DNA from 3 places in the Alteromonas sp. S005 genome. Region 2 is predicted to be linked to each of the others. Evidence: predicted binding sites of a transcription regulator. Region 2 holds the regulator's gene; each other region holds the start of a gene.
What was found. Region 2 encodes FliA, which starts transcription of late flagellar genes. Its sites were predicted from a motif close to CTAAAGNTNNNNNNNNNNNNGCCGATA; they were not measured.

Region 1 (6,121 bases), on a different contig from region 2:
ATATATCCCTTAAACCCATGGTCAAGACGTAATGATTTCGCAATACGAACCATGCTTTCCATGGTGATATCGGGTGAACCCACAATCCCCGAGCTTAAAAACAAGCCCTCAATGTAATTGCGCTTATAGAAATTTAGAGTTAAATCGACCGTTTCCTTAACCGTAAAGCGCGCCCGCTGAACATTGCTTGAAACCCTATTAATGCAATAATGACAATCATAGATACAGTAGTTTGTCATAAGGATCTTAAGCAGCGAAACACACCTTCCGTCGGGTGTGAAACTATGGCATATACCCGAACCACCGGTTAGTGAACCTATACCAGTCTTCTCGGATTTCCCTGCTTGTCGTTTACCTGCCGAACCACTCGCGCAAGATGCGTCGTACTTAGCCGCATCGGAGAGAATTTCTAGCTTTTGTATCAGTCTGTCGTGCATCGCAGATTTAACTTTCCTTTAAGCAATTACAGTCAAACAGCCTAGTAATTCTGTTACAAACACGACTAAACGTGTTTTGTAATCTAGGCTGAGAGTGAAAGTGTTATAGCATGTATATATATACAGTACAATTGCACTTGGTAAATGAAGGTGAAGATTTAATGTTGGCGGGATTGGCCCTATTCAGGATTGACACCGGTGAGTGACGGCGAAGACTATCTCGCTGTTAACCGATTAAAATAAGCTAAAGCTAAAACCCTATAAATTTAGATAGTTCATCTCGAATGTTGTCGTATTTTTCTTTATAGGTTTTTTTTAGAGGCATATCGTCGATAAGCTTAAACAGTCGTTTACACTCGTTTACTAACTTCACTTCGGCTTTATCTTCTTGTATCGCTATCTGAAGAAGACACTGAAGCAAGTTTAGTGCTACGCCTGTATTCACCGGGGCGAAACCTTGAGCGAGTGCAAATGAAGCTTTGGCGCGCTCATAGTCTTGCTGCTGATAGTGTTGAATACCCTCACGATTAAACTGCTGGTAGCTAGCAAGGCTTTTTTGTGCGCTTTGCGCTTGGGTCTCCAGCATCTTTGAACTGTTTTGGTCGAGTACCTCATCTCTAGCGCTAAGAATGGCGTTTAGCGCTAACGCGTCGTCAAATTCTCCGAGTTTGTACATAACGTTAATGCTATCTGGAATAAATGCAGTGGGTACCTCTGAGTATTTATCATCAAGTTGCGTTTGCGACTTGTTAAGATGACGCTTTGCATCGATAAGCTTTCCGTCAATCGCACTTATTCTTGCATTTATAATATTGCCAAAAATATCTACGTCGAAATCCCTATCCATTTTGTACAGGTACTCATCAAATTTACCCCGTTGTAACGTGAGTAACGCTTCTTGTTGATACTTATTACGCTGCTTTTTATCGTCCGCTGACTCAGCAACATCAAGCAAACTGCGTATCATGCCGCACCAATGCAAACTTTTCTTATGTACAGTGCGTTTTGATAAATCCCAAATTGCTTGGCTAGAGTTGGCTGCTAGCACTAAATCATCATTTTCCCGGCCAATTTCACAAGCCTTAAAGTGGCGAGGTAAAGAGAAGGGCGATAGTTTAATTGCCTCTTTAATTGAATCTAGGGCCTTTTCACCAGCTTCCAAGGCATGGTGCGCTTGCGCAAGAATATCGTGAGCATCAGCATTGAATCGGTTCCGTTTTAACGTTTTCTTGGCAATGGATATCGCTTTTTCATGTTCGTTCAACAGTAGATAGGTTCTTCCAATAGCTATCTGTGCCCATAGCACTGGCTTTCCGTCGATGTAATTTCTTAATACGTCCAGCGCCTTTCTAGGTTGAGCTATGCGCCAATAGAGCTCCACTAGCAATTGTTCACAATGACCTTTGTAATGACGAGGGGCTTCTAAAAGCGCTTCAATATGGTCTATGGCGCTGTTGTATTCACCTTGATCTATCAAGCTGAACGCTTGATGAAGAAATTGTCTTTTTTGCCACGCACGAACAATTCGAGATTTTAGCTGCACTTGTGAAAAAGGTTTTATTAGAAAGTCATCGGGGCGCCGCTCAATACTGCCAAGCACTACAGGGCGAGCGCTATCAGCACTGATAAGAACAAACACTGAAGTGGGGTTTATTAGCCTGCGCGTGCGCAACTCTTCTATCAGTTCATAGCCATTTTTGGTTTCGGCACCCAAATGTAAGTCGCAAATTACAATATCAAATTTGTGTTTTTTACACAGCGATACCGCTTGTTCAGCAGAAGACTTAGTCACGACATCAGACGCGCCCATTGAGTGCATTAGTCCTTTCAGAAGCAGAAGGAAAGGACGCTGGTCCTCAACAATCAATACTTGTTTGTTGCTAAATTGCATTTCGAATCCGTGAATAAACGCACTATCATAATTTGAAAGTATATCTAACTTTAGAAAATAAGCTTAAGAAAAACATTATCTTGCCGACAACATACGTATACATAACCAGCACTGTGTACGAATGTCACCAGATTTAGCCTCAGCAAGTGAACAAACAACACTAGATCCCAGTATTTACTGGGAGCGAAGTCGTGTACTTGCTCGTGCGTCATCGCAGGGAGCATTGTTCTCGTTATACCTTGCAATGCAGCAACATAGCGTAGCTGAACCCTTTGAAATTGAAGCTGCAACGTCAGACGCTGACGCCCGAAATAGTATTGAGGCACAACTCGCGGCATTAAATCACTACAGACGCCCTTCATTATCTGCCAGTGAAAGCGAGTGGGTAGATATGCGTGTGCATTCAAATTTGGTCGCAACAGACTACGAAGGCGCACGCCTGCATCTTAGTATGAAACCCGCACCGTTAGCTCAAACCGATGACGCAAAACGCATCCCGGATGACGTTGTAGACAACTGCAGTCTAGCGACGCAGAAACGCTTAAAAAGGCAATATGACAACGCCATAAAAGAAGATAATACGTTACTTTACGATATTATATCTTCGCAAGGCGAGCGTGATAACGGGATCTACTCTAGTTTTTAACGCTCAGTTTTGATATATTCCGCGCCGCATTTTTGCACTGGTCTTACGCTCCAATCAGCAAAGGTTAAAATATGTCTAAATATATTGTATGCGCAATGTATAAGTTTGTTGCGCTTGAAAACTTTAAAGAAATCCGCCAGCCGCTTCTAGAAACTATGGAAGCAAATGGTATCAAAGGTACGCTTCTTCTTGCCCACGAAGGCATTAACGGTACAGTTTCTGGTACCCGTGAAGGTATTGACGCATTGCTTGCTTATCTGAACAGTGATGAACGTATCAATCCAATCTCTTACAAAGAATCACTTCACGACGAACAGCCGTTCTATCGCACAAAGGTGAAACTTAAAAAAGAAATCGTGACTATGGGCGTTGAAGGTATCGACCCTCGCCAAACCGTAGGCACTTACGTCAAGCCTAAAGATTGGAATGCGCTTATAAGCGATCCTGATGTAACCGTAATTGACACCCGAAACGGTTATGAAATAGAAATTGGCACTTTCAAGAACGCCATTGACCCTAAAACTGATACGTTCCGCGAATTTCCAGAATACGTAGAGAAAGAACTCGACCCGTCAAAAAATAAAAAAGTGGCCATGTTCTGTACCGGCGGTATTCGCTGTGAAAAGTCGACAGCGTATTTGAAAGAGCAGGGGTTTGAAGAGGTTTACCACTTAGAAGGCGGTATATTACAGTATCTTGAAGATGTGCCGAAAGAAGAGTCTATGTGGGAAGGCGACTGCTTTGTATTCGATAATCGCGTTGCGGTAAACCACGACCTTGAGAAGAGTCACTATGAGCAGTGCTACGCGTGTCGACTTCCTATTACCGAAGAAGACAAGCAAAGCGATAAGTATGAGCCAGGCGTAAGCTGTCCACACTGCTTCGGTACTCACACGGACGATCAAATTGCTCGCTTTAGAGAACGTGAAAAGCAGGTACAACTAGCGAAAGAGCGTCAGCAAGAACACGTTGGCACCGAAGCGCGTTTGACAATGGAACAAAAGCGTCAGGAAAAAGCAGAAGCTCAACGTTTACGCGCACTTAAAGCAAAAGAAAATCAGGCGTAGACAGCTAGAAAGAAGGGCGTTACACTCGTGTTTATTGCAGTTGAAATAAGGAATGCGAGTGAGCACTCAACTTTCAGAATCTAAAATTGAAGAAATTAGAAAGGACTTCAGCTTTTTTGATCGTGATGGCAATGGCCAAATCGATTTACCTGAGTTCATCGAGCTTCTAACCGTAATCTCACCAAAGACTAAAGCTAGCCACGTACAAGAAGGCTTTAAGCTTATCGATAGTAACGACGATGGTTATATCGACTTCGAAGAGTTTTTGGAGTGGTGGCAAGAAGGATGGTGGGAGTACTAGGTTCTACTCAGTAATCCATACCATCGCTAGGTTTTGTGTATGCTCTATTGAGTGTTTCTGAAAAGCTTATAGCTACGCAAAAAGAAATCGTTAAAACGGGTGCTGTGTAAAGCACCCGTTTTTTTATGCTTGAATTTTGCGCTGGTATGAGTTGTCAAATTTAGTTTTAAATGTTTTTTGTTGGATGGCTGCTTTGAGCGTAAAGCGGACATTGGATATTTCTAACTCGCGAGACCGTTCCAGACAATAGGCGGACACTCGCTTGGATCAAATTTACTATTTCGTTCATCGGGTTGGCGACCGAATAGTTTACAGATATTGGTAATCGCGTATTATTTTGAGGGGACAAAAAAAGAGTAACAGGGAATGTTTATGAAAAAATTAGTAATGTCGTTAACGATATTCCTTTTTGCTTTGGTCTGCGCATTTGCATTACTGCTCTCCATACAATATTCACCAACGTATGTTTTTCGTTTAGTAACAATGCATGTTGCAGATATTAACGATTATCAATTCTTCCCTAAGCGTTCGATTGAAGAAAGTAATTCACCATCAAACTTCCAATCCAAATCCAAAGAGCAATATATTGAGTCGCTATTTGACAGACGACTAGAAGTATCTGGTTTTGATTCTTTCGACGACTGGGCTTTGAAGTCTCAAACTACGTCTCTTATCGTCATTCGTAACGACGAAATTCTCTACGAGAAATACTTTAATGGTTTTTCAAAGGAATCCTATTTTCACTCTCAATCAATGGCTAAGTCATTTATATCGTTTTTAATTAAGGTAGCGATAGATGAAGGCGTTATCGAAAGTGTTGATGACTCAATTGTAAAATACATACCGTTTTTAGCTGAGCGAGACTTTAGGTTTAATAGCATTACTATTCGCCATTTATTGGAAATGAGATCAGGATTGAAATATACGGCTCACTATATACCTTTTACCAATATTCATTCACCTTGGCACGACGAGGCTATTGGGTATTATCACAATCATATGCGAGATAGGCTGCTCAACGATATCGAAGTTGAAAATGACCCCGGAGAGCTTTTCGAATACAACAATTACAATACAAGTTTTCTAGGGATAATTATTGAAAATGCTACGGGTAAAACCGTTTCCAATTACCTAGAAGAAAAATTATGGCAACAAATTATGGAATACGATGCATATTTCTCACTAGACAGCAGGGAGTCTGGTTTTGAATACATGCCGAGCCGATTGGTAGCTAGAGCTATTGATTACGCGAGGTTTGGTATGTTGTATCTTAATAAAGGCGAGTGGCAGAGAAAGCAGTTAGTATCAGCGTCGTGGGTAAAGCAAAGCCTTTCTGAAATTTCTAACTCTTCGCCGGACATCTATCCAGACTGGTTCAATAGCAATAATTGTGAGAGAACATATTACAGTTTTCATTGGTGGGGCCATGTTAATTGCGATGGCACAAAGCAGTTTTTTGCAACTGGTAATCTTGGTCAAAATATCTACGTCATACCAGACTTGAAAATAGTAATAGTTCATACGGGAAATTCGCTAAAATATTACGGTGATCAGGATATGTGGCACATTGCTAAACTGTTAAGAAAAGATCTAATTAAGTAAAACAAAGATAACTGGAATGGCTTAGCATTCCTTTTCAGAGACGGCGATGTGTACGTAGCTGCCACTCACGAAATGAATTACCACCGTCCGCTCATGGCACAAACCAGAAGTAGCTAGTCAGTAATCTGTTCGTCCGTATTTTGTCCGAAGCAGAATTGCGCAAAAATTATGTTAAAT
Region 2 (6,121 bases):
GACACCTGTATCTCAGTCTGCTGAACTAGCTCAAATCAAAGAAGAGTTAGCCTCGCTTCGCGACGTATTACAGTATCAAGTTGCTGACTTAATGGAAGCGAAGAACAAGCGTCAAAAACCTGTTCATCAATACCTGGTCACTCGATTAACCGATATGGGCTTAAGTAGTGCACTAGCAACACAGCTTATTAGCTATACACCTGCTCATTACAACGAACGTGACGCATGGGTATATCTTCTTAACCTATTGGCTAATCGCATAAATGTTACCGGAAACGATATACTTAGCTCACAAGGTGCCGTTGCATTAGTCGGGCCTACTGGTACGGGTAAAACAACCACTGTTGCAAAGTTAGCCGCTCGCTATGCGCAGAAATACGGTGCAGAGTCGGTGGCTATGATAACCATTGATACGTATAGAATTGCAGCCTATGAGCAGCTAGCGACATACGGAAAAATTATTGGCTGTACTGTGCGAAAAGCGCAAACTAGTGAAGAACTTGCAGATTTATTGTTCCAACTTCGTCATAAGCGACTAGTATTGATTGATACAGCAGGTTTTAGTCAGCGTGATAGTCGATTAATTAAGCAAATTAAGCAGTTCGACAATGGCCAAATGCCGAAAGTTAAAAAATATTTGGTAGCGCAAGCTAATACGCAATATCCTGCTTTGCAGAGAATCATTCAAGCGTATGATGATATTGAACTAAGTGGCTGTATTTTCACAAAGTTAGATGAGTGCTACTCTTTAGGAGAGGTGCTTAGTGCAGCGGTTGAATATCAACTACCGGTTAGTTATGTCACCGATGGCCAAAAAGTGCCTGAAGACATTAAGATTGCAGAAGCGAAATCTTTAGTTTCCGCTGCTGCAAAGCTTTATAAAAAGTACGGTTTGAATCATACTAGTGGCAACAACGCAATTAAAACAGCATAAGCAGTATGATTGACGATCAAGCGAGTAGCTTAAGAAAAATGAAGCAATCACGGTTAATCAAAGTAATCGCCGTCACTGGTGGTAAAGGTGGCGTAGGTAAAACAAACATTACACTTAACACCGCTATCGCTATGGCGAAGCAGGGCAAGCGTGTAATGGTTCTTGACGCGGACCTTGGCCTTGCAAACGTAGATGTGATGTTGGGCCTGCGAGTCGAGAAAAACCTATCTCATGTTCTCTCTGGTGAGTGCACGTTAGACGAGGTTTTAGTAACCGGTCCCCACGGTATTAAGATTGCTCCTGCCACCTCTGGTACCCAGTCAATGGCAGAGCTCTCACCTACGCAGCACGCAGGCTTAATAAGAGCGTTTAGCGAATTGCGTTCTCAAATAGACGTATTAATTGTCGACACTGCTGCCGGCATTTCAGACATGGTGTTAAGCTTTTCTAAAGCATCCCAAGATATCATGGTCGTGGTTTGTGATGAGCCTACGTCATTAACAGATGCATACGCACTGATAAAAATACTTAACCGGGAACACGGTGTTTTTCGCTTTAAAGTTGTGGCCAATATGGTTCGCGATGTGCGGGAAGGTCAGGAGTTATTTAGTAAATTAAGCAAAGTCACAGGGCGTTTTCTTGATGTTGCACTAGAATTAGTGGCAACGGTGCCGTTTGATGAGAACATTCGCAAAGCAGTGCGCAAGCAAACCGCTATTGTTGATGCTTTTCCAGGCTCTCCTGCCGCTGTAGCGATAACAAAGTTGGCAAGCAGGGCACTTACTTGGCCTATTCCAGCGCAGCCCGGTGGCCATTTAGAGTTTTTTATTGAACAATTAGTTGCAGAAAAAGCCGTAGGAAGTCAACGTTGAACAGTAAGGCAGCCGCTTATCAACAGCAAACAGATAAATCGCAGTTAGTCGAAAGACATGCGCCTCTGGTTAAGCGTATTGCGCACCATCTGATGGCGCGACTGCCTGCAAGTGTACTTGTTGATGACCTTATCCAATCTGGCATGATTGGGTTGCTTGAGGCCGCGCGAAATTTTGACGGTTCAAAAGGCGCAAGCTTTGAAACCTTCGCGGGCATCCGTATTCGCGGCGCAATGCTTGATGAAATACGCAAAGGTGATTGGACACCTCGTTCTGTTCACCGCAATGGTCGCGCGATTACTGAGGCGATATCTCAGGTAGAAAGTGAAACTGGGCGCGACGCAAGAGATGCTGATATTGCTGAGAAGCTGAATGTGAGCTTGCAGGATTATCACCAGATGCTCAATGAAGTCAATGCCGGGAAGTTGGTGGGCATTGAAGATTTGGGGGTGTCGGAAGATGTGATCACCACAGAGCAAACCAGAGGCAGTGATGCACCGCTGGAAGATTTGATGCAGGGGGCTTTTCAAAAAGCGTTGGCCCATGCAATAACGACATTACCCGAGCGAGAAGCGATTGTTCTTTCACTTTATTACGATGAAGAACTAAACTTAAGAGAAATAGGCGAGGTTCTTGATGTAAGCGAGTCGAGAGTCAGTCAAATTCACAGTCAAGCCATGTTAAAACTCAAATCACGAATGAAGTCGTGGCAAGCTGACGAAGAATAGAAATTAATAACAATTAACCCCTCAGTGGAGGCTATTTTGGACAAGAGCATGAAAATTCTCGTGGTCGATGACTTTTCAACCATGAGACGTATCATCAAAAACCTACTCAAAGACTTGGGTTTTGCCAACATTCAGGAAGCGGATGACGGCAGCACTGCATTGCCAATGTTACAACAAGGTGATTTTGATTTCGTAGTTACTGATTGGAACATGCCTGGCATGCAGGGCATAGATTTACTACGCGCGATCAGGGCAGATGATAAGCTTAAGCACTTGCCTGTGCTTATGGTTACCGCTGAAGCGAAGAAAGAGCAAATTGTAGCCGCCGCGCAAGCAGGTGTTAACGGCTACGTCGTTAAACCTTTCACCGCAGCAACGTTAAAAGAAAAATTAGATAAAATATTCGAACGTTTAGGTTGATCCAGACGCTCAACAGATAAATGAGGTTTACTGGATGTCAACGAATGTAAACGTTCCAATATCGTTAGAAGAAGCAAAACAGCTTGTCACTTATCTTGAAGAGGGTGACAAGACTTCAGCTAACGCTCTACTTGAAGCCGTCTCAATGAAAGAAAATGTTGAGTTGTTTGCTGAAGTAGGAAAGTTAACGCGTCAACTTCACGACGCATTGAATAACTTCCAAATAGACGATCGCATCAAAAATCTAGCTACAGATGATATTCCTGATGCACAGTCCCGCCTTACCTACGTTATTGAAGAAACTGAAAAAGCTGCTAATACTACTATGGATGCCGTCGAAGCGAGTATGCCGATAGCTGAATTGCTTTCAGAGCGAATCGAAAAGGTAATGCCAGAGTGGAAAAAGCTGATGAACCGTCAGATTGAACTGGGTGAGTTTAAGGCATTATGCGCAGATTTAGACGAATTGCTGGAAGACGGTTCGAATCAGTCAGCTAAACTTACACAGTTACTTACTGAAGTTTTGATGGCGCAAGGTTATCAAGATTTAACTGGGCAGGTTATTCGTCGCGTTATAGACCTGGTTAAAGAGGTAGAAGACAGCCTTGTAAACATGTTGACTATGTTTGGCGAGCGTGACGGTGCAGAACAGACTAAACCATCTAGCGTTAAGGCCGATAAGGTTGATGGTGTAGAGGCGGAAGGCCCAATTATTGATGCTGAAAAACGAGATGACGTCGTTTCAGGTCAAGATGATGTAGATGATCTTCTGTCTAGCTTAGGTTTTTAGGGGAGCGGGTGCATGTCGTTTGATGTTGACGAGGAAATATTACAGGACTTTCTAGTTGAAGCTGGAGAGATACTTGAACAATTACAAGAACAGCTCGTTGATCTTGAGAACAATCCTGAAGATGCGGATTTGCTTAACGCAATTTTTCGCGGTTATCACACGGTTAAAGGTGGGGCGGGCTTCCTTTCTCTCACTGAGTTAGTCGAAATTTGCCATGGTGCAGAAAATGTTTTTGACGTTATGCGCAATGGCCAACGAACGCTAACGCCAGAACTAATGGACATTATCTTGCAGGCCACTGACGTGGTGGTTGATATGTTTGAGCGAGTGAAAGCTCAAGAGCCACTAGAGCCAGCAGATGCACATCTTGTCGACTTGCTACACAAACTAAGTCGCCCTGAATCTCCAGATGAAAACATTTTCGATAACGCTAATGGGCCTGTGACTGAACCCGAGGTTGTTGAAGAAGAGCCGGAGTTAGTTATAGAGGAGCCTGCTTCTTCGGCGTCAACTTCCAGTGAGAGTGGCGGTGGTATCGACGAAATTACTGAGGATGAATTTGAGGCTCTTCTCGATGAGCTCCATGGCGGTGGTGCCCCAGGGAAGTCTGCGTCGGTAAAATCGGAACCAGCTACAGTCAAATCAGTTCAAGAAACAGCTCCCGCGGCGAGCTCAGATAGTGATGACATCACAGATGAAGAGTTTGAAGCGCTTTTAGATGACCTCCACGGAAAAGGCCAGTTTGGAGGGGAAGAAAAGAGTGCTCCCGTGGCTGCACAAGCATCAGCTCCAGCAACTGGTGCAGGTGATGAAGAAATCACCGACGATGAGTTTGAAGCGCTGCTAGACCAACTCCACGGCTCCGGTCAAGGGCCTACTAAACAAGGCTCTGCTGCAACGGCACCTGAACCTCCTGTAGATAAAGCGGCCACCGAAGCTGTTCAGAAGGCAAAGCAAGCAACCCCTAGTTCTGCGCCTGAGGTGAAGCCTGCATCCAGTGCGGCGAGCCCAGTGAAAGCTAGCACAGCATCTACGCCAAAAACGGCTGCCAAGAAAGATGATAAGAAAGGAGCTCCTGCTCCACCGCCTGCCGAGACGACGGTACGTGTAGACACCAAACGCTTAGATCAGATTATGAACATGGTCGGCGAGCTAGTTCTGGTTAGAAACAGACTGATAAGCTTGGGTATCAACAGCAACGACGAAAGCATGTCGAAAGCCATTGCTAATCTAGATGTAGTGACGGGTGACTTGCAAGGTGCGGTAATGAAAACCCGCATGCAGCCCATTAAGAAAGTTTTCGGACGTTTTCCCCGCGTTGTACGCGACCTAGCCAGAAGCTTAAAGAAAGAGATTACCTTAGAGCTTGTAGGTGAAGAAACGGATTTAGATAAAAACTTGGTTGAAGCATTGGCCGACCCGCTTGTGCATTTGGTTAGAAACTCTGTCGACCACGGAATAGAAATGCCAGATGACCGCGCGGCAGCTGGTAAACCTCGCATGGGTACGGTTCAGCTATCAGCATCTCAAGAAGGCGATCATATTCTTCTTACTATCGAGGACGATGGTAAGGGGATGGACGCGGAGAAGCTAAAAGAGATAGCTATTAGTCGTGGCGTATTAGATGCGGATGCAGCCGCACGAATGTCAGATGTTGAAGCGTTTAACCTTATTTTTGCGCCAGGCTTCTCAACGAAGACTGAAATTAGTGACATTTCAGGTCGCGGCGTTGGCATGGATGTGGTTAAAACCAAAATTAATCAACTAAACGGTACCGTCAATATCGATTCGCAACTTGGCAAAGGCACGCGATTAGATATTAAAGTACCACTAACGCTAGCAATTTTACCTACATTAATGATTGTTGTAGGGAAACAGACCTTTGCGTTACCATTAGGTGCGGTGAACGAAATAATAAATATGGACATCAAGAAGACCAATACGGTGGATGGCCAGCTCACAATGATAGTTCGTTCAAAAGCAATTCCATTGTTCTTCCTTGGCGAATGGTTGATCCGAGGCCCCAAAAACATAGATAAAGAAAAGGGGCACGTAGTTGTGGTGCAAATTGGTACGCAGCAAGTAGGGTTTGTCGTTGACGCGCTGATAGGCCAAGAAGAAGTAGTTATTAAGCCCCTTGACGCATTGCTACAAGGTACGCCTGGTATGGCTGGTGCGACAATTACTTCAGACGGTGGTATTGCATTAATTTTAGATGTTCCGAGCCTGCTAAAACGGTACGCGCGTAAACCAAGCAAGTAAGGCGATGAATTAACAGGAATGATAATCCATGGTCTTTAAAGTCCTAGTCGTCGACGACTCGACCTTTTATCGCCGTCGAGTACGAGAAATTCTCGATGGCGATAGAGAACTTGAA
Region 3 (6,121 bases), on a different contig from region 2:
TAAAGGAATACTTCAGTAGCTTTATCGAAGTACAATCAGTTCGTTTGATGAAGGATCGCAAAACCGGAAAAAGAAAAGGTTACGGTTTTATTGAGGTTGTCACTGATGATCTAAGTAGTGTTATCGATAAAACTAACGACTCCATCTTCCAGGAACGAACGTTAAAAGTTCGCCCTGCAAAAGACAAAGTCGAACACGCTTAATTTTTACTTCGTAGCTTTTAGTCATGTAAAAAGGCCCGGTAAGCTTGCGCTTCCGGGCTTTTTATTATCTTAGGCTTTAGCTCTCACTGGTTTCAGCCGATTGAGGAAGGCCTTCTAATAAGGTTTGGTTAAACGAACGAAATCTATTTATAGCGGATATAAGGTCAGGAACTTGAACATCTTCCATCTCGTTTATAATGCCAGCTATTAAAGTATTATAGTCTTCACTACTTTCTAGTGTACTTTCTGCATTAGCAAAAGTGTCCATCATCTTCTCAAGATATTGAGAGATGGGGCTAACCACATTGCCAAATTTCGCGTTGTCACTTTTATCTTCGTTGTAGTGCTGAATATTTTCATATGTCTTTAGCACTTCTGTTTGTGTTGTTCTATTTAGTTGTAGTGCGTAACCAACCAACTCTTTGTCGTCAAAGCCTAAACTGAGTGCTTCTTCAAAAGCCTTGTCGATATCGCCACTGTAGAAGGTATCGGCTAGATCCTGCACTTGCCCAACTAAATCAGCTATCGAATTCAACTCTTCTTCGTCAAGTTCTCCTTTTAATGAAAAGCTTATGCCGCTTCTTTCATAATATTGATAAGAAGTTTGTTGAGAATAGCTTGCCGAAAAACCACTTTCACTTTGCTCGCCGTTTCCAATAGATTGGTTTTGAGATGTTTGAGCCTGAAAATTAAGTTGTTGAGAAGCCTGAAAAGAACGCAAGCTTTCAAAACTAAAGCTCACCTCATCACCATCTTTGGTACGGATCACCAAACTACCGCTTTTTTCGTCCGATGCAGCTAAAGCTTCTAGGGATGAAAGTTGAACAGCGTTAGGCTGTTGGCGACCGAAGATGTCAGTTTCTAGATCATCTATACCCGTATCGATGAGATCACGACTTTTGGTTATACCTTGTTCAATCTCATCATTCATAAATCCAGCGAGATCTTTTTCAGCCATTGCGAAACCGCGGCTTACTCCATCTCTTGCTTGGCTAAAGAGCCCGGCAAGCTTTTCTTCGCTGGCACCTCCATCTGCTGCGCCGCGAATAACACCGCCTACGAACTTAAGTACGTTTCGGGCTATTTTTTCAAAATCGAATAAGCCGTTTGACTTTTCTTCAAGATTTTTCTCTTTAGTCTCTTGTGGTTTTTGCCCATCTATTTCCAACGCTTGATTAATATTGCTACTTACCACGCGCAAGCCGATACTCGTTTGGCTACTTGAAACAGATACTGAAGCCGCTTGTTGCTTCGAGAACTCAGCGGCTTGCTGCAATCCATCTTGCTGCAACTGCTTTTTAAGCGCTTCATTCGGGTGAACCGTTGCCTTTTGATCCGCTTTCTGATCAACCTTTTGGTCTCCCATAAAAGCTTTTATTTGACCCACGTTCATAATTTGATCCTCACTATCCTCATTCTTATTATCGGCAAAGAATCAATATTGTTTAATTTTAATACAGCATTTTTTTCTAAAAGCTATTTAGGTAATCACGCTAATTAATAATGAAGAAGTCGGGAGCGCTTGTTGCAGTTATTTTTTAAGGGACTACAATTCGCGACCTCAACAATGAATGGAGAATTTTATGACCACCACTGAACAACAACGCTATCAAGATCAGTTAGACGAAAAAGTTAGTCGTCTCGCTGCGTTGCTTTCTCCATTCAATGCCCCAGAGCTTTCAGTGTTCCCATCTCAGCCAACGCACTATCGTATGCGTGCGGAGTTTAGAGTATGGCATCAGGGTGATGACTTATTTCACATAATGTTTAATCAGGAAACAAAAGAAAAATATCGTGTGGATAGCTTTCCTCCTGCATGTAGAGCAATAAACGATGCAATGGAACTTCTGCTTGAAGAAGTAAGACCAAACGAAACTCTAAGAAAAAAGTTATTTCAAATCGACTACCTTTCCGCACTGTCTGGCGAACTTGTTATAAGCCTTTTATACCATCGTCAATTAGATGAAGAATGGCTAGTGGCTGCAAAAGCATTAAAAGCAACACTTGAGACTCACTTTCCCAAAGTAAACATCATTGGTCGCGCTAGAAAACAAAAGCTCATTATCGACAACGATTTTGTGATTGAGCGTTTGCCAGTAAACGGTAGAGAATTCGTTTTCAAACATATAGAAAACAGTTTTACCCAGCCTAACGCTGAAGTGAACTGTAAAATGATTGAATGGGCTCTAGATTGTGTCAAGCCGCTCTCGGGCGATTTACTGGAAATGTATTGTGGTGCCGGCAACTTTTCACTTCCGTTAGCACTTCACTTTGATAATGTAGTGGGTACCGAAATAGCTAAACCTTCGGTGCAGGCTGCTCAGTTTAACATTGAGCAAAATCAGCTTAATAATGTGAAGATCGTAAGACTCGCCGCTGAAGAATTCACTCAAGCTATGAAAGGTGAACGTACGTTTAGTCGCTTAGAAGGCATAGATTTAAGTACTTACAATTTCACCACTGTATTGGTCGACCCTCCAAGGGCTGGATTAGATGAAGATTCACTTAGAATGATTCAGGATTACGATAATATTGTATATATCTCATGTAATCCCGAAACTTTGGCGCAGAACCTTGAGCTTTTGAGCGAAACTCATAACGTGGCGCAGTCTGCGCTTTTCGATCAATTTCCGTTCACTCATCACATTGAGGCTGGAGTTCTACTTACACGCAAAAGCTAATTTGCGTGTAAGTAAGGAAAAAGCTCACACTGAAATATAATTAGGAAGAACACTTTATACTGTAAATTCTTTTCCGCGCTAGGCTTTTTGCGTAGCGCCCACTTGAACAAAGCGAAGTTGCGCTTTCACTCTTTCGCCGATTTCACTTCTAAGCTTATCATCTGCTTCTAATGCTTCAGCTCCGGCACTAAAGACCAGTCTTACCATTGCATCGGCTTGTAACTGTGCGCAGGCGTATTCCACGCCTTGCTGTTCGATAATGTAGTCAGTAAGTTCATCAATGAAATGTTGAATTTCTCTGAATACTGCAAGTCGGTAAGCCGAAGACGTACCGGTATGCTCTCGCAGTAATAATCGAAATACATTTGTATTGGCCGCAATGAACTCCATGAAGGTTTCAACAGAGGTATGGATTACGCCACCACCTGAAGCAATGCGCCTTCTAGCCTGACGCATAAGCTGGCGAAGCGCCAAACCCGCTTCATCCACCAGCGTTAAACCCAACTCGTCCATATCTTTAAAGTGTCGATAAAAAGACGTGGGAGCAATACCGGCCTCTCGGGCAACTTCACGCAAGCTAATTGCCGATAGACTGCGATTTTCGTCTAACAATGAAAATGCAGCATGAATAATATTTTGGCGGGTTTTTAGTTTCTGTTCTTGTCGGCTCACGTTCGCACCCTGTGTTCATTAACTTTTAATGGTCTGATGATTTTTAGTTTTAGAGACTATTCTCAACGTCATCTGAATAACCATTAACGCAATCGAACCTCGTACATCAAAGACTAGCACGCCTAGTTTATCGCAACACGTACTAGTGGGGGAAGAGAAACAAAATCATCTCTTTTATAAACAAGGGTTAAGCATTAATTCGTATATTTTCTCTGCGAATTAGCCTCCCTCGGCTATAATTAAACTTTACACATGTAAGCAGAACTAATCAGAGTTTTTCTTGCCTGAAGCCTCGTAAAAAGATAAATTAGCGAACAGTTGTAAGCCAAGTTGTATAAAATGAAAAAACCTCCTCTTATTCTTACTAATGTGCTGGTATTTATAATATCAGGCGCAATTGCATTTATAGGTGTGCCGCTTTGGGTGGCATATCAGGGTATCGATTGGACAGAAATCGGTACTGCTATATTCCTATTCTATTTCACCGGTATGTCGATAACTGCTGGGTATCATCGCTTGTGGTCACATAAAACCTATGATGCCAACATTGTAGTTCGTGTCATATTAGCGATTGGTGGGGCCATGGCCCTGCAAAATAGTATTTTGCACTGGTCGTCAGATCATCGCGTTCACCATCGCCATGTAGATGACAACGACAAAGACCCCTACTCTGCAAAGAAAGGGCTTTGGTTTGCGCATATCGGCTGGATGTTACGGGAGTATCAAGCTAAGCGTTACGATGATTACAGCAACTGTAAAGATCTACAAAAAGATAGCGTTGTAATGTGGCAGCACAAATACTACTTGCCTATCGTACTCGCTGCTAACTTTGGTATTACTGGTCTGTTGGGTTATCTGAACGGCGACGTCATGGGCATGATATTAGTAGCTGGTGTATTGCGCTTGGTGCTAGTTCACCACGTTACCTTCTTTATTAACTCACTTGCTCACTTCTGGGGTAGTCAGCCTTACACTGATAAGAATACGGCACGTGATAATGGCGTTTTAGCATTTTTCACTTTTGGTGAGGGTTATCACAACTATCATCACATATTTGAGTACGACTACCGCAATGGCATTCGTTGGTATCAGTTTGATCCTACTAAATGGCTAATTAAAGGGCTCTCTTATGTAGGTTTAACGTCGAATCTTCGCAAAGTACCTGAAGAGCGCATCGAAAAAGCCTTGGCGGCCATGCAGCTTCAAAGGGCAAGTGAAAAAGTATCGTTATTGCCGAATGCGGAAGAAATGATGCACACTATTCAAGAAGAGTACGACCTGCTTATGCAGCGTATGAGTGAATACTACGCAACGAAAAAGCGCGTTATGCGAGTTAAGAAGCGTACATTAAAACGCAGCATTGAAGGGTTAGAGCTTGCTTACAAATATAAAGAGATGAAGCACGCCTTTGCAGTGCAGAAAGAGAAATGGACGCAGCTGCAAAGCCTGTCACTACAAATGGCGTAGTATTACGCGTTCATCTACATCATTCGACTCAAACAAAAACCACATAAGTATCTGCTTATGTGGTTTTTTTTATTCTATAGTAGGATAGGGTCGTTATACTAAAACTAGACTCACCTATTTTGTATTGCGGATCACTTTTTTGATCAGCCGCGTAATACGAAGATAACAAAAGGGGAAAGCAAGATGGCAACGAAGCAAAAAACTAAAGCTCCGTCTTATCATTACGACGCGATAGTTATAGGCACAGGCCCTGGTGGAGAGGGTGTTGCTATGCAGCTTGCCAAGGCTGGAAAAAAAGTGGCTGTTGTAGAACGCTATGAGGCAGTTGGCGGTGGCTGTACCCATTGGGGAACCATTCCATCTAAAGCACTTCGTCATTCTGTCAGTCGTCTTATTGAATACAATACGTCTCCACTGTTTGCCGACAACCACTTAAGTAAAAGCCTTACTTTTTCCGACATTATGAGCCATGCTAGTGGTGTAGTGAAAAGCCAAACTCGCCTGCGTTCTTCTTTTTATGATAGAAACCGAGTTACTCTCTTTCACGGTGAAGCCAGCTTTGTTGATGCGCATACGTTAGAGATAACCCGAAAAGATGGCTCGAAAGATACCGTCACAGCAGGTCAAATAGCGATAGCCACAGGTTCGCGCCCCTATTGCCCGAAAGATATCGATTTTAATCACCCGCGTATTTATAACTCTGACACCATCTTATCTTTAGATCATGATCCTAAGTCCATCATAATTTATGGTGCAGGTGTAATCGGGTCGGAATATGCCAGTATCTTTAGAGGCTTGGGAGTAAAAGTCGATCTGGTTAATATGCGAGATCGTCTACTGTCATTCTTAGATGACGAGATCTCTGATGCGCTAAGTTACCACTTATGGAACAACGGTGTACTAATTCGTCACAACGAAACCTACTCCTCTGTAGAAGCTACCGATGATTCAGTAATTTTAAACCTAGAGTCAGGCAAGCGCATGCGGGCTGATTGCTTATTATTTGCCAATGGGCGTACGGGCAACACAGATACCCTGAAACTTGAGAATATTGGTTTAAAAGCTGATGGTAGAGGCCAACTCAAGGTTAACGAAAGT

Region 1: a site for FliA is predicted at 2,391-2,417, ahead of V7R55_RS15075 (VC2046/SO_2500 family protein). Genes of this name have one in related genera too.
Region 3: a site for FliA is predicted at 1,626-1,652, ahead of V7R55_RS16450 (DUF5610 domain-containing protein). Genes of this name have one in related genera too.

The regions. Positions count from the first base shown of each region.
Region 1 is NZ_JAZETN010000014.1:47,181-53,301, forward strand. It holds gene V7R55_RS15065 (putative DNA modification/repair radical SAM protein) at 1-437, opposite strand, end outside; gene V7R55_RS15070 (response regulator) at 688-2,328, opposite strand; gene V7R55_RS15075 (VC2046/SO_2500 family protein) at 2,450-2,974, shown strand; gene trhO (oxygen-dependent tRNA uridine(34) hydroxylase TrhO) at 3,046-4,041, shown strand; gene V7R55_RS15085 (EF-hand domain-containing protein) at 4,094-4,342, shown strand; gene V7R55_RS15090 (serine hydrolase domain-containing protein) at 4,715-5,944, shown strand.
Region 2 is NZ_JAZETN010000002.1:298,697-304,817, forward strand. It holds gene flhF (flagellar biosynthesis protein FlhF) at 1-934, shown strand, start outside; gene V7R55_RS03885 (MinD/ParA family protein) at 940-1,806, shown strand; gene V7R55_RS03890 (RNA polymerase sigma factor FliA) at 1,803-2,534, shown strand; gene cheY (chemotaxis response regulator CheY) at 2,571-2,954, shown strand; gene V7R55_RS03900 (protein phosphatase CheZ) at 2,989-3,744, shown strand; gene V7R55_RS03905 (chemotaxis protein CheA) at 3,757-6,006, shown strand; gene V7R55_RS03910 (protein-glutamate methylesterase/protein-glutamine glutaminase) at 6,035-6,121, shown strand, end outside.
Region 3 is NZ_JAZETN010000016.1:112,286-118,406, reverse strand. It holds gene V7R55_RS16455 (RNA recognition motif domain-containing protein) at 1-203, shown strand, start outside; gene V7R55_RS16450 (DUF5610 domain-containing protein) at 280-1,596, opposite strand; gene trmA (tRNA (uridine(54)-C5)-methyltransferase TrmA) at 1,787-2,884, shown strand; gene fabR (HTH-type transcriptional repressor FabR) at 2,963-3,556, opposite strand; gene V7R55_RS16435 (acyl-CoA desaturase) at 3,896-5,023, shown strand; gene sthA (Si-specific NAD(P)(+) transhydrogenase) at 5,207-6,121, shown strand, end outside.